DNA from 3 places in the Oryzomicrobium sp. genome. Region 3 is predicted to be linked to each of the others. Evidence: predicted binding sites of a transcription regulator. Region 3 holds the regulator's gene; each other region holds the start of a gene.

Region 1 (3,271 bases), on a different contig from region 3:
TCGATGGCCGCGGCAATGCGCCCGGCCGCCTCGGACTGGGCCGACGACTGCTGGGCCACCCGGTCCATGTCGGCGGCCAGCAGGTCGGCGTTGCCGCCCACCTGGTCGGCCATCTCGGCAATCTCAGCGAGCATCACCTTGAGGTGGGACTGGGTGGTGAGCAGACCGTCGAGCAGGGTACCCACCTCGTCGCGGCGGGTGTGGCGGATCAGCTCGGACAGGTCGCCCTGGGCAATGCGGTCCAGGCTGGATTCGACCCGGCGGAAGGCGGCGAAGATGTCCCGGTGCACCCAGGCCATGGCGCCGCCAGCAAGCAGCCCCCCCAGGGTCAGCCCCTGGATCAGGTAGCGCTCCAGGCCGGCGTCCAGGCCCAGGTCCTGGCCAAACCAACTCAATACGCCGGACAGCACCATCGCCCCCATCACCCCGGCGGTGGCCAGCCCCAAGCGCGCGCTCAGGCCGAAGCGAGCACGGGAGCGGGGCTTGGGCAGGCTTCCCCCGGTTTCATTCAGGCGGGTGTACAGCGCCTCGGCGGCGGCGATCTGCTCCCGGGACGGGGCAGTGCGCACCGACATGTAGCCGATGGTCTGGTTGTCCTGACGTACCGGCACCACCAGGGCGTCCACCCAGTAGTGGTCGCCGCTCTTGCAGCGGTTCTTGACGATGCCGCGCCAGGGGCGTCCCACCTTGAGGGTGTCCCACAGGTTCTGGAAGGCCTGGGGCGGCATGTCCGGGTGGCGCACCACGTTGTGGCTGTGGCCGATCAGCTCCTCCCGGGTAAAGCCGGACAGCTCGACGAAGGCGTCGTTGGCGTAGGTGGTGATCCCCTTCAGATCGGTCTTGGAAACGATGTACTTGCCCGCCGGAAACGGGGTTTCCGCCCCCGTGACCGGAAAATTCTTTTTCATATGCCGACACTCCCTGAAACCGTATTACACATTATGCCAAATGTTTACTTATTCTGAATGACAAATCACAGCCGAACTACCGGCACACGTTGCAATAAACGGGCCAGAAATCAGAACCTTACCAATGCACCACTACGGTGCGATTAAAAAGAAAAACCCCCGAACGAATCGGGGGCCAAAGGGGGGTAAGACGGTAAGGCGGGATCAGCCTTGGACCCGGAAGTCGATGACGATTTCGCCGGGTTCGCGTTGAACGTACTGGATCGCCACCCGGTCGCCGAAGAACTGGTTGATCTGGGCCAGCAGCGGCAGGGGATCGTGGTCGTTGCAGAAACGCATGGTCTCGCCGGGCTGGAGGGCGTCCAGGGCACCGAAGATGGCGGCGTGGCGGAAGCGCTTGGCGACGCCCCGGGCGTCGAAACCGTAGATGCCGTCCTGGATGACGGGGATGGAACAATCGTGGGCCATGGGATTCCTCGGCTGGGGGTTGAATTCCCGACAATTTTTGTCGGGTACTCCCTCCGGCGCCTTGATTCCCATCAATTCGCCGACCGTCCCGCCCCTCCCCTGCCTTGGACAGCCGGGGCGCAAACAAAAACGGCATACCCCGAAGGGTATGCCGTTCGGCCGCAAAGCGCTCCCAGCCAAGGGCCGGGAGGCCGCGCGGGATCAGAGACGCTCGAAAATCGCCGCGATGCCCTGGCCGCCGCCGATGCACATGGTCACCAGGGCGTACTTGCCGCCCACGCGCTGCAACTCGTACAGGGCCTTGGTGGCGATAAAGGCGCCGGAGCAGCCCACCGGGTGACCCAGGGCGATGGCGCCGCCGTTGGGGTTGGTCTTGACCGGGTCGAGGCCCAGGCCCTTGGAGACGGCGATGGCCTGGGCGGCGAAGGCTTCGTTGGACTCGATCACGTCCATCTGGTCCAGGGACAGGCCGGCCTTCTTCAGCGCCAGCTTGGTCGCCGGGATCGGGCCTTCGCCCATCACGTCGTTGGGCACGCCGGCCACAGCGTAGGAAACCAGGCGGGCCATGGGCTTGTAGCCGGACTTGGCGGCCGCGGCGGCCTCGGCCAGGACGAAGAAGGCCGCACCGTCGTTGATGCCGGAGGCATTGCCGGCGGTGACGGAGCCGTCCTTCTTGAAGGCCGGCTTCATCTTGGCCAGGGACTCCATGGTGGTGGCCCGGGGATGCTCGTCGGTGTCGAACACCACGTCGCCCTTGCGGCTTTGCAGGGTGATGGGGACGATCTGGGACTTGAAGCGGCCCTCGGCGATGGCCTTGGCGGCGCGGGTCTGGGATTCCAGGGCGAGAGCGTCCTGCTCTTCGCGGCTGATGTTCCACTTGGTCGCCAGATTCTCGGCGGTGATGCCCATGTGGCCCACGCCGAAGGGATCGGTGAGCACCGCCACCATCATGTCGATGGCCTTGGTGTCGCCCATGCGGGCGCCGGAGCGCAGGGCGGGCATCATGTAGCCGCCACGGGACATGACTTCGACGCCGCCGCCGATGCCGTACTCACAGTCGCCGAGCAGGATGTTCTGGGCGGTGGAGACGATGGCCTGGAGGCCGGAGGAGCACAGGCGGTTGACCTGCATGGCCACGGAATCCATGGACAGGCCGGCCTGGATGGAGGCCACGCGGGGCACGTAGGCGTAGCGGGAGTCGGTGGGAACGCAGTTGCCGACGGTGACGTAGTTGATCTGCTGCGGATCCACGCCGGAACGGGCCACGGCTTCCTTCATCACCAGGCCGCCCAGTTCGGCGGGCTCAAGGGTGCTCAGGGAACCGCCGAAGCCACCGATGGCGGAACGGACAGCGCTCAGGACAACAACTTCTTTGCTCATGAAACTCCCTCCTAGTAAAACCTTTGGGAAAACCGCTGCCCGCGCCTAACCTCCGGCGCCTAGCCGACCCAGCTGGCCAGCCCCAGCAGCAGCAACAAGAACAACCACAGCACCAGGGCCCGCCAGACCAGGCCCACCGCGCTTTGCAGCGAATCCACGTCGGCGTCGTCGCCCACACCCAGCTCGGCCCGGTCGATGAGCTCGCCCCCTTCCGTCAGGGGCTGGCCCAGGCGGATGCCCAGGGCGCCGGCGCCGGCCGCCAGGACGATGCCCAACTGGCCTTGGCCCCAGGCCGCAGCCTGGGTGCGCCAGCAGTAGGCGGCGTCCTCGAAATTGCCGACGATGGCAAAGATGAAGGCCGTCACCCGGGCCGGCAGCCAGTCGATGATGGCAAACGATTGTTGCGCAAATTCGCCGAAGCGGCCGAATTCGAGCGTCGCCACCGCCACGCTGCCGTCCACACCCGGAGACGACTCCCCAAGTCGAGACCCTGCGGCGAGATCGGCACGGCGGCC
Region 2 (3,271 bases), 170 kb from region 3:
CTTTGCCGACGAAATTGCGTATCTCGTCGTCGCTGCGCGGCGGCTGGCCCAACTCGGCCAGCATGGCATGGCAGGCGGCGGCCAGGTCGGGCACCGTGTCGAGCAGGGTGCCGTCCAGGTCCAGGGTTACCGAAAGGAGCGCCATGGCAGTCACCGGCCCGTCGCCCACTCAGGCCTTGGCCAGTTCGGCGCGCAAGGCGGCGATGACCGAGTCGTAGCGATTGCGGTCGCTGTCCTTGCCGGCCCCGTACACGGCCGAACCGGCGACGAAGGCGTCGGCCCCGGCCCGGGCGATTTCGGCGATGTTGTCCACCTTCACCCCGCCGTCGATCTCCAGGCGGATGCTGCGGCCGGTGCGGGCGGTGTAGGCGTCGATCTTGGCCCGGGCCTCGCGCAGCTTGTCCAGGGTGCCGGGAATGAATTTTTGCCCGCCGAATCCCGGGTTCACGCTCATCAGCAGCACCACGTCGAGCTTGTCCATGACGTAGTCCATGTAGGTAAGCGGCGTGGCCGGGTTGAACACTAGGCCGGCCTGGCAGCCGGAATCGCGGATCAAGCCCAGGGTGCGGTCCACGTGGTCGGAGGCTTCAGGGTGGAAGGTGATGATGTTGGCGCCGGCCTTGGCGAAGTCCGGGACGATGCGGTCCACCGGCTTGACCATGAGGTGCACGTCGATCGGCGCGGCGGTGCACGGGCGGATCGCCTCGCACACCAGGGGGCCGATGGTGAGGTTGGGGACGTAGTGGTTGTCCATCACGTCGAAGTGGATCCAGTCGGCGCCGGAGGCGATCACGGCGGAGACTTCTTCGCCCAGCTTGGCGAAGTTGGCGGAAAGGATGCTGGGGGCGATGACGTGCATGGCGGAGGCCGAAGGGGCAAAAAGGCGAAGGGGCGATTTTACCGCGAACCCCATCCTGACTCCGCTGTCAGAATGCAACCCCAACCCGGACGCTGCCATCCCGGCGCCCGGCCCACGAACGCTTACAACAAGACCGCCATGGCCACCATCACCAGCCCCGACCCCGAGCAGTCCCGGGACGACTACGCCGTCCGCGTCAGCGCCGTCCCCCAGTTCATCCCCGAGCAGTCCGACAGCGACGCCGGACGCTACATCTTCGCCTACACCATCACCATCGAGAACGTCGGTCGCGTCGCTGCCAAGCTGGTGTCGCGCCACTGGATCATCACCGACGCCCGGAACGAGGTCCAGGAAGTGCGCGGCATCGGCGTAATCGGCCAGCAGCCCCTGCTACGTCCCGGCGAGCGCTTCGAATACACCAGCGGCTGCTCCCTGCCCACCCCGGTGGGCACCATGCGCGGCACCTACCGCATGGAAGCCGACGACGGCACCGCCTTCGACGCCGACATCCCGGAATTCACCCTGGCCGCCCCCCGGGTGCTGCACTGAGCCGGCCTTTTTTCCCCGTCATGAATAGGCACGCCCTATCGCAGCCATAGGGCATGCCTATTGCAAGCCATTGATTTAAATCAACATTGATCCTGACGTGAAACGGACAATCCCCTTCTGATAACAAGGTTTTTCAACCAGCAAGGGAGATGTCATGAAAAAGAGAGTCGCATTGCCCCTCCTCGTCGCGGGGCTCCTCGTCGCCGGTGCCAGCCAGGCCGCCGACCCCTACGGCAAGTTCAAGGAACTGTTCAAGCCCCTGCCGGCCATCGCCCCGATTCCGGCGGACAACCCCCAGACCGAGGCCAAGGTCGAGCTGGGCAAGATGCTCTACTTCGACGCCCGCCTGTCCGGCGACGGCACCATCGCCTGCGCCACCTGCCACAACCCGGCCCTAGGCTTCACCGACCGCATCCCCCGGGCCATCGGCCACGGCGCCGCCCGCGGGCCGCGCAACTCGCCTACCACCCTGAACGCCGCCTTCCTCACCTCCCAGTTCTGGGACGGCCGCGCCCCCACCCTGGAAGCCCAGGCCCTGGGCCCCCTCCAGGCCAACATCGAGCACAACATCACCCTGGACAAGGCGATCGCCGTGCTGAAGGGCTTCCCCGAGTACCAGAAGCGCTTCGCCGACGTGTTCGGCGGCAAGGACCCGGTCAATCCGGACAACCTGGCCAAGGCCATCGCTGCCTTCGAGCGCACCCTGATCACGCCGAACTCCCCCTTCGACCGCTACCTGGCCGGGGATGAATCGGCGATCAGCACCCAGCAGAAGAAGGGCATGAAGGCCTTCGTCGAAAAGGGCTGCGTCGGCTGCCACAACGGCCCCAACTTCACCGACGGCAACTTCTACGCCATCAAGGTGCCGGGCTCCACCGACGAAGGACGCTACACGGTGACCAAGAAGGAGAGCGACAAGCACGCCTTCCGCACCCAGACCCTGCGCAACGTGGCCCTGACCTACCCGTACTTCAACAACGGCTCGGTGTGGAAGCTCGACGAGGCGGTGAAGATCATGGGCAAGGAAATGCTCAAGACCGACCTGAGCAAGGATGAGGTGGACGACCTGGTGGCCTTTCTGCACGGCCTGACCGGCGAGATGCCCAAGTTCACCATCCCGGCCCTGCCGTAAGCCGCCAGGCCCGCAGCAACCACGAACGGGGGCGCAAGCCCCCGTTTTCGTTGGGCACGCCTACTCCAGCCGCCCACCCCGGGCGCGGCCAAGGGAAGCGGACTTTTCCGGGCGCAGGGTGCGCAGGTGCGGCGTTCGTAGTAAAAGCGGGGATCTGCTCGATTGCGTGGGATTGGCGCGATGGCCCGCCCCGGTGCTGTGCAAGGCTAGAAACCGGCCCAGCCCGACCAACGCGCCCTCTGGCACGGAGTATCGCCCGGATATTTCAGGCCCAACCCCGGCTCTCCGCCCGCCAAGCCATCGTCAACCGCGATGGCTGTTTTTAGCCCCTGCTGAAACCCCACGACTGGCGTGGGGTTTGGCGGTGCATCAAAAAGTGCCATCGCCGTTGACGATGGCAAAAGAGAGTCTAGCCGCCGTAAAGCCAGGGCCGGAGTAGCGCCACCTGTCGGACCGGGGCCATGGCAAGGCACGGAGGTTTGCCCAGCGGCCGCCGCCATCGCCGGGGTGCCTCGGTGGACTCAACGATCCGCCGCGTTGGCGGGTGGGATGCGCCCCTCGTCCATGCGCTCGCCGTAGATTTCCACCGCCATCAGCCCGGCGATCAGGGCCACGATCACGGCGCAGGCGATCGCCCCGAAGATCAGGGTGCCGCGCCGTTCCGACTGCGCCGCTGCCCGCACTGCCGCCTGTTCCGCCGCCCGCTTGGCCGCGGCCGGGTCCTGGTGATC
Region 3 (3,271 bases):
CGGCATGCTCTACAAAATAATGCCGTTCCTGATCTGGCTCGACTTGCAGAACCGGGGACGGGGGCGGGTGATTCCGCCCAACATGAAGCGCCTGCTGCCAGAAGCGGGCATGATGCGCCACCTGCGCGGCCACGCGGCGGCCTTGGTGGCGTTGCTTGCCGCGCCCCTGGCGCCGGATTGGCTGGCCCCCCTGGCCGGCGCCCTGGTATTGCTCGCCTTCACCCTGCTCGCCGCCAACCTGCTGGGGGGGCTGCGCCTCTACCGGCACGAATGCCGACGCATCGCCGACTGCCTCGACCAAGGATGAGCGAATGACCACTGCCTACCTGATCCTCAAGCACCTGCACGTCACCTGCGTGGCCCTGTCCGGCCTGGGCTTCCTGCTGCGCGGCGGCCTGATGCTGGCCGATTCGCCCCGGCTCCAGGCCCGGGTGTTGCGCATCGCGCCTCACGTGATCGATACCCTGCTGCTGGTCAGCGCCCTCAGCCTGGCAGCCCTGCTGCACCAATACCCCTTCGTCCAAGGGTGGCTCACCGCCAAGGTGTTGGGGCTGCTGGCCTACATCCTGTGCGGCACCGTGGCCTTGAAGCGCGGTCGAACCAAGGGCGTGCGGATCGTCTTTCTGATCCTGGCCCTGGCCTGCTTCGCCTACATCGTTTCGGTGGCCCTGACCCGCAATCCCTGGGGCTTCTTCCTCTTCCTCGCCTGAAAGTCCGTTCCATGTCCGCATCCCTGCTCGGCCCGGCCGCCCCGTCCTTCGACGAACCCCTGGAAATGCTCGACGCCTGCCATGGCCGCATCGAAGCCCAGCTGAAGACCCTGGAACGCCTGGTGGAGCACCTGCCCCGCCATGGCGTCGATACCGCCGCCCGGCAGGCCATCGAGGGGGTGGTGCGTTACTTCACCGTGGCCGCGCCGCACCATCACGAGGACGAGGAAACGGACCTGTTCCCCGCCCTGAAGGCCGCTGTGACTGGCCAGGAGGCTGCCAGCGGCGAGGTGGAGGCCCTGGTCGGGCGCCTGCTAGAGGACCACCGGCGCATGGACGTGGCCCGGGACGCCATGCTCGATCACCTGGGCAAGCTGCTTGCCGGTGGGGCGGCGGACCTGTCGGCCGAGATGGTGGCGGGGTTGGCGGCCCTGTATCGGGAGCACATCGCGCTGGAAACGGCCGAACTGCTGCCCCTGGCCAAGCGGGTGCTGCCGGAGGAGGTGGCGCGCCGTCTGGGCGGGCACATGGCGGCACGGCGCGGGGCGCCGATGCCGTCGTGAAGCGATGAGAGGGAGAGGTCTGGCGATGTGCCCTGAAGGGGCCGTCAGACCGGGGTGTGGCTCATCAGGCGCTTCAGGCCCGGGATGTCGAGGATGCGGATGTGCTTCTGCTGCACCGCGATCAGCCCTTCTTCCTGGAATTTGGAGAAGGAGCGGGAGACGGTTTCGAGCTTGAGGCCCAGGTAGCTGCCGATCTCCTCCCGAGTCATGCGCAGGTAGAACTCGGCGGGGGAATAGCCCCGGGCGACGAAGCGCTGCGACAGGTTGAGCAGGAAGGCCGCCAGGCGTTCTTCGGCGCGCATGGTGCCGAGCAGCATCATCACGCCGTGGTCGCGCACGATCTCCCGGCTCATCACCTTGTGGAAGTGGTTTTGCAGGGTCGGCACCTGGCGCGACAGGCGCTCCAGGTAGTCGAAGGGGATCAGGCAGACCTCGCTGTCTTCCAGGGCGATGGCGTTGCAGGAGTGGTTCTCGCTGCTGATGCCGTCCAACCCGAGCAGTTCGCCGGACATCTGGAAGCCGGTGACCTGGTCGCGGCCGTCCTCCATGATCACGTCGGTCTTGAAGAAGCCGCTGCGGATGGCGTAGAGGGCTTCGAAGGGCTGGCCGGCCCGGTAGAGCAGGTCGCCGCGCTTGACGCGCTTGCGGGTGGAAACGATTTCCTCGAGCTTGGCCATTTCCTGGGAATTCAGGCCGAGCGGCAGGCACAACTCGCGCAGATTGCAGTTGGAACAGGCGGTCTTGATGACCGAAAGATTGACGGTTTTCAGAGCCCGGTTTTCGGACATAACGAGTGCGTGCCCCTAGGCAAATTGCGGTTTGATCCAGGTCAACGTGAATCTGTTCCTTACAATGAATACTTAGGAACAACCCTCATATTACCCTGCAATGGCGCTTCCGCTCTCTTCGACCCCCAACGCCTCCAACGTCGTCTTCGATCCCGAGATCATCCAACGTTTCGACATCAGCGGCCCGCGTTACACGTCCTATCCGACGGCAGACCGTTTTGTCGAAGCCTTCGATGCCGAGGCGCTCAAGGCCTGGCTCGGCAAACGCGAGATCGGCGGTGTGGGCGGGCCGTTGAGTGCGGCGGGACGTGCGTTGTCATTATACTTCCACCTCCCTTTCTGCAATACCATCTGCTACTACTGCGCCTGCAACAAGATCATCACCAAGGATCACGGGCGCAGCGCCAAGTACATCAAGTACCTGGGCAAGGAACTGGCCCTCCAGGCCGAGAGCCTGGACGGCAGCCGCGACGTGGCCCAGTTGCACTGGGGCGGCGGCACGCCCACCTTCCTCTCCCATGACGAGATGCGCCAGTTGATGGCGCTCACCCGCAAGTATTTCCACCTGCTGCCGGACGGCGAGTTCTCCATCGAGGTAGACCCGCGCAAGGTGGATACCGCCACCGTGGAAGTGCTCGGCGAATTGGGCTTCAACCGCATGAGCATCGGCGTGCAGGACTTCGACGAGCGCGTGCAGGTGGCGGTCAACCGCATCCAGTCCGAGGCCGAGACGGTCAACGTGGTCGAAGCGGCCCGGGCCAACGGCTTCCAGTCGATTTCCATGGACCTCATCTACGGCCTGCCGCACCAGACCGTGATGGGCTTCAACCGTACCCTGGAGCGGGTTCTGGCGATGAGCCCGGATCGCCTGTCGATCTACAACTACGCCCACCTGCCGCACCACTTCAAGCCGCAGCGGCGCATCCTCGAGGCCGATCTGCCCAGCGCCGACGCCAAGCTGCAGATCCTGCAACTGGCGATCAAGAAACTCACCGAGGCCGGCTACGTCTTCATCGGCATGGACCACTTCGCCAAGCCCGACGACGAGCTGGCGGTGGCCCAGCGCCAGGGACGGCTGCACCGCAACTTCCAGGGCTACTCGACCCACGCCGACTGCGACATGCTGGCCTTCGGCATCTCGTCGATCGCCAAGGTGGGGCCGACCTACAGCCAGAACGTGCGCACCTTGGACGAGTATTACGACCGTCTC

Evidence for each region. Region 3 encodes FNR, which switches genes on or off when oxygen is low (the NO sensors DNR and NnrR bind a similar motif). Its sites were predicted from a motif close to TTGANCTAGNTCAA; they were not measured.
Region 1: the regulator FNR is predicted to act here: its motif matches at 1,438-1,451, upstream of V7Z98_RS07285 (DUF2249 domain-containing protein).
Region 2: the regulator FNR is predicted to act here: its motif matches at 1,479-1,492, upstream of V7Z98_RS02540 (cytochrome-c peroxidase).

The regions. Positions count from the first base shown of each region.
Region 1 covers NZ_DAISLS010000006.1:169,191-172,461, reverse strand. The annotation lists gene V7Z98_RS07290 (methyl-accepting chemotaxis protein) at 1-908, opposite strand, end outside; gene V7Z98_RS07285 (DUF2249 domain-containing protein) at 1,113-1,376, opposite strand; gene V7Z98_RS07280 (acetyl-CoA C-acyltransferase family protein) at 1,578-2,756, opposite strand; gene V7Z98_RS07275 (CobD/CbiB family protein) at 2,816-3,271, opposite strand, start outside.
Region 2 covers NZ_DAISLS010000002.1:228,112-231,382, forward strand. The annotation lists gene V7Z98_RS02525 (phosphoglycolate phosphatase) at 1-145, opposite strand, end outside; gene rpe (ribulose-phosphate 3-epimerase) at 170-859, opposite strand; gene apaG (Co2+/Mg2+ efflux protein ApaG) at 998-1,408, shown strand; gene V7Z98_RS02540 (cytochrome-c peroxidase) at 1,563-2,540, shown strand; gene V7Z98_RS02545 (hypothetical protein) at 3,062-3,271, opposite strand, start outside.
Region 3 covers NZ_DAISLS010000002.1:56,372-59,642, reverse strand. The annotation lists gene V7Z98_RS01775 (hypothetical protein) at 1-307, shown strand, start outside; gene V7Z98_RS01770 (SirB2 family protein) at 312-710, shown strand; gene V7Z98_RS01765 (hemerythrin domain-containing protein) at 722-1,273, shown strand; gene fnr (fumarate/nitrate reduction transcriptional regulator Fnr) at 1,318-2,061, opposite strand; gene hemN (oxygen-independent coproporphyrinogen III oxidase) at 2,162-3,271, shown strand, end outside.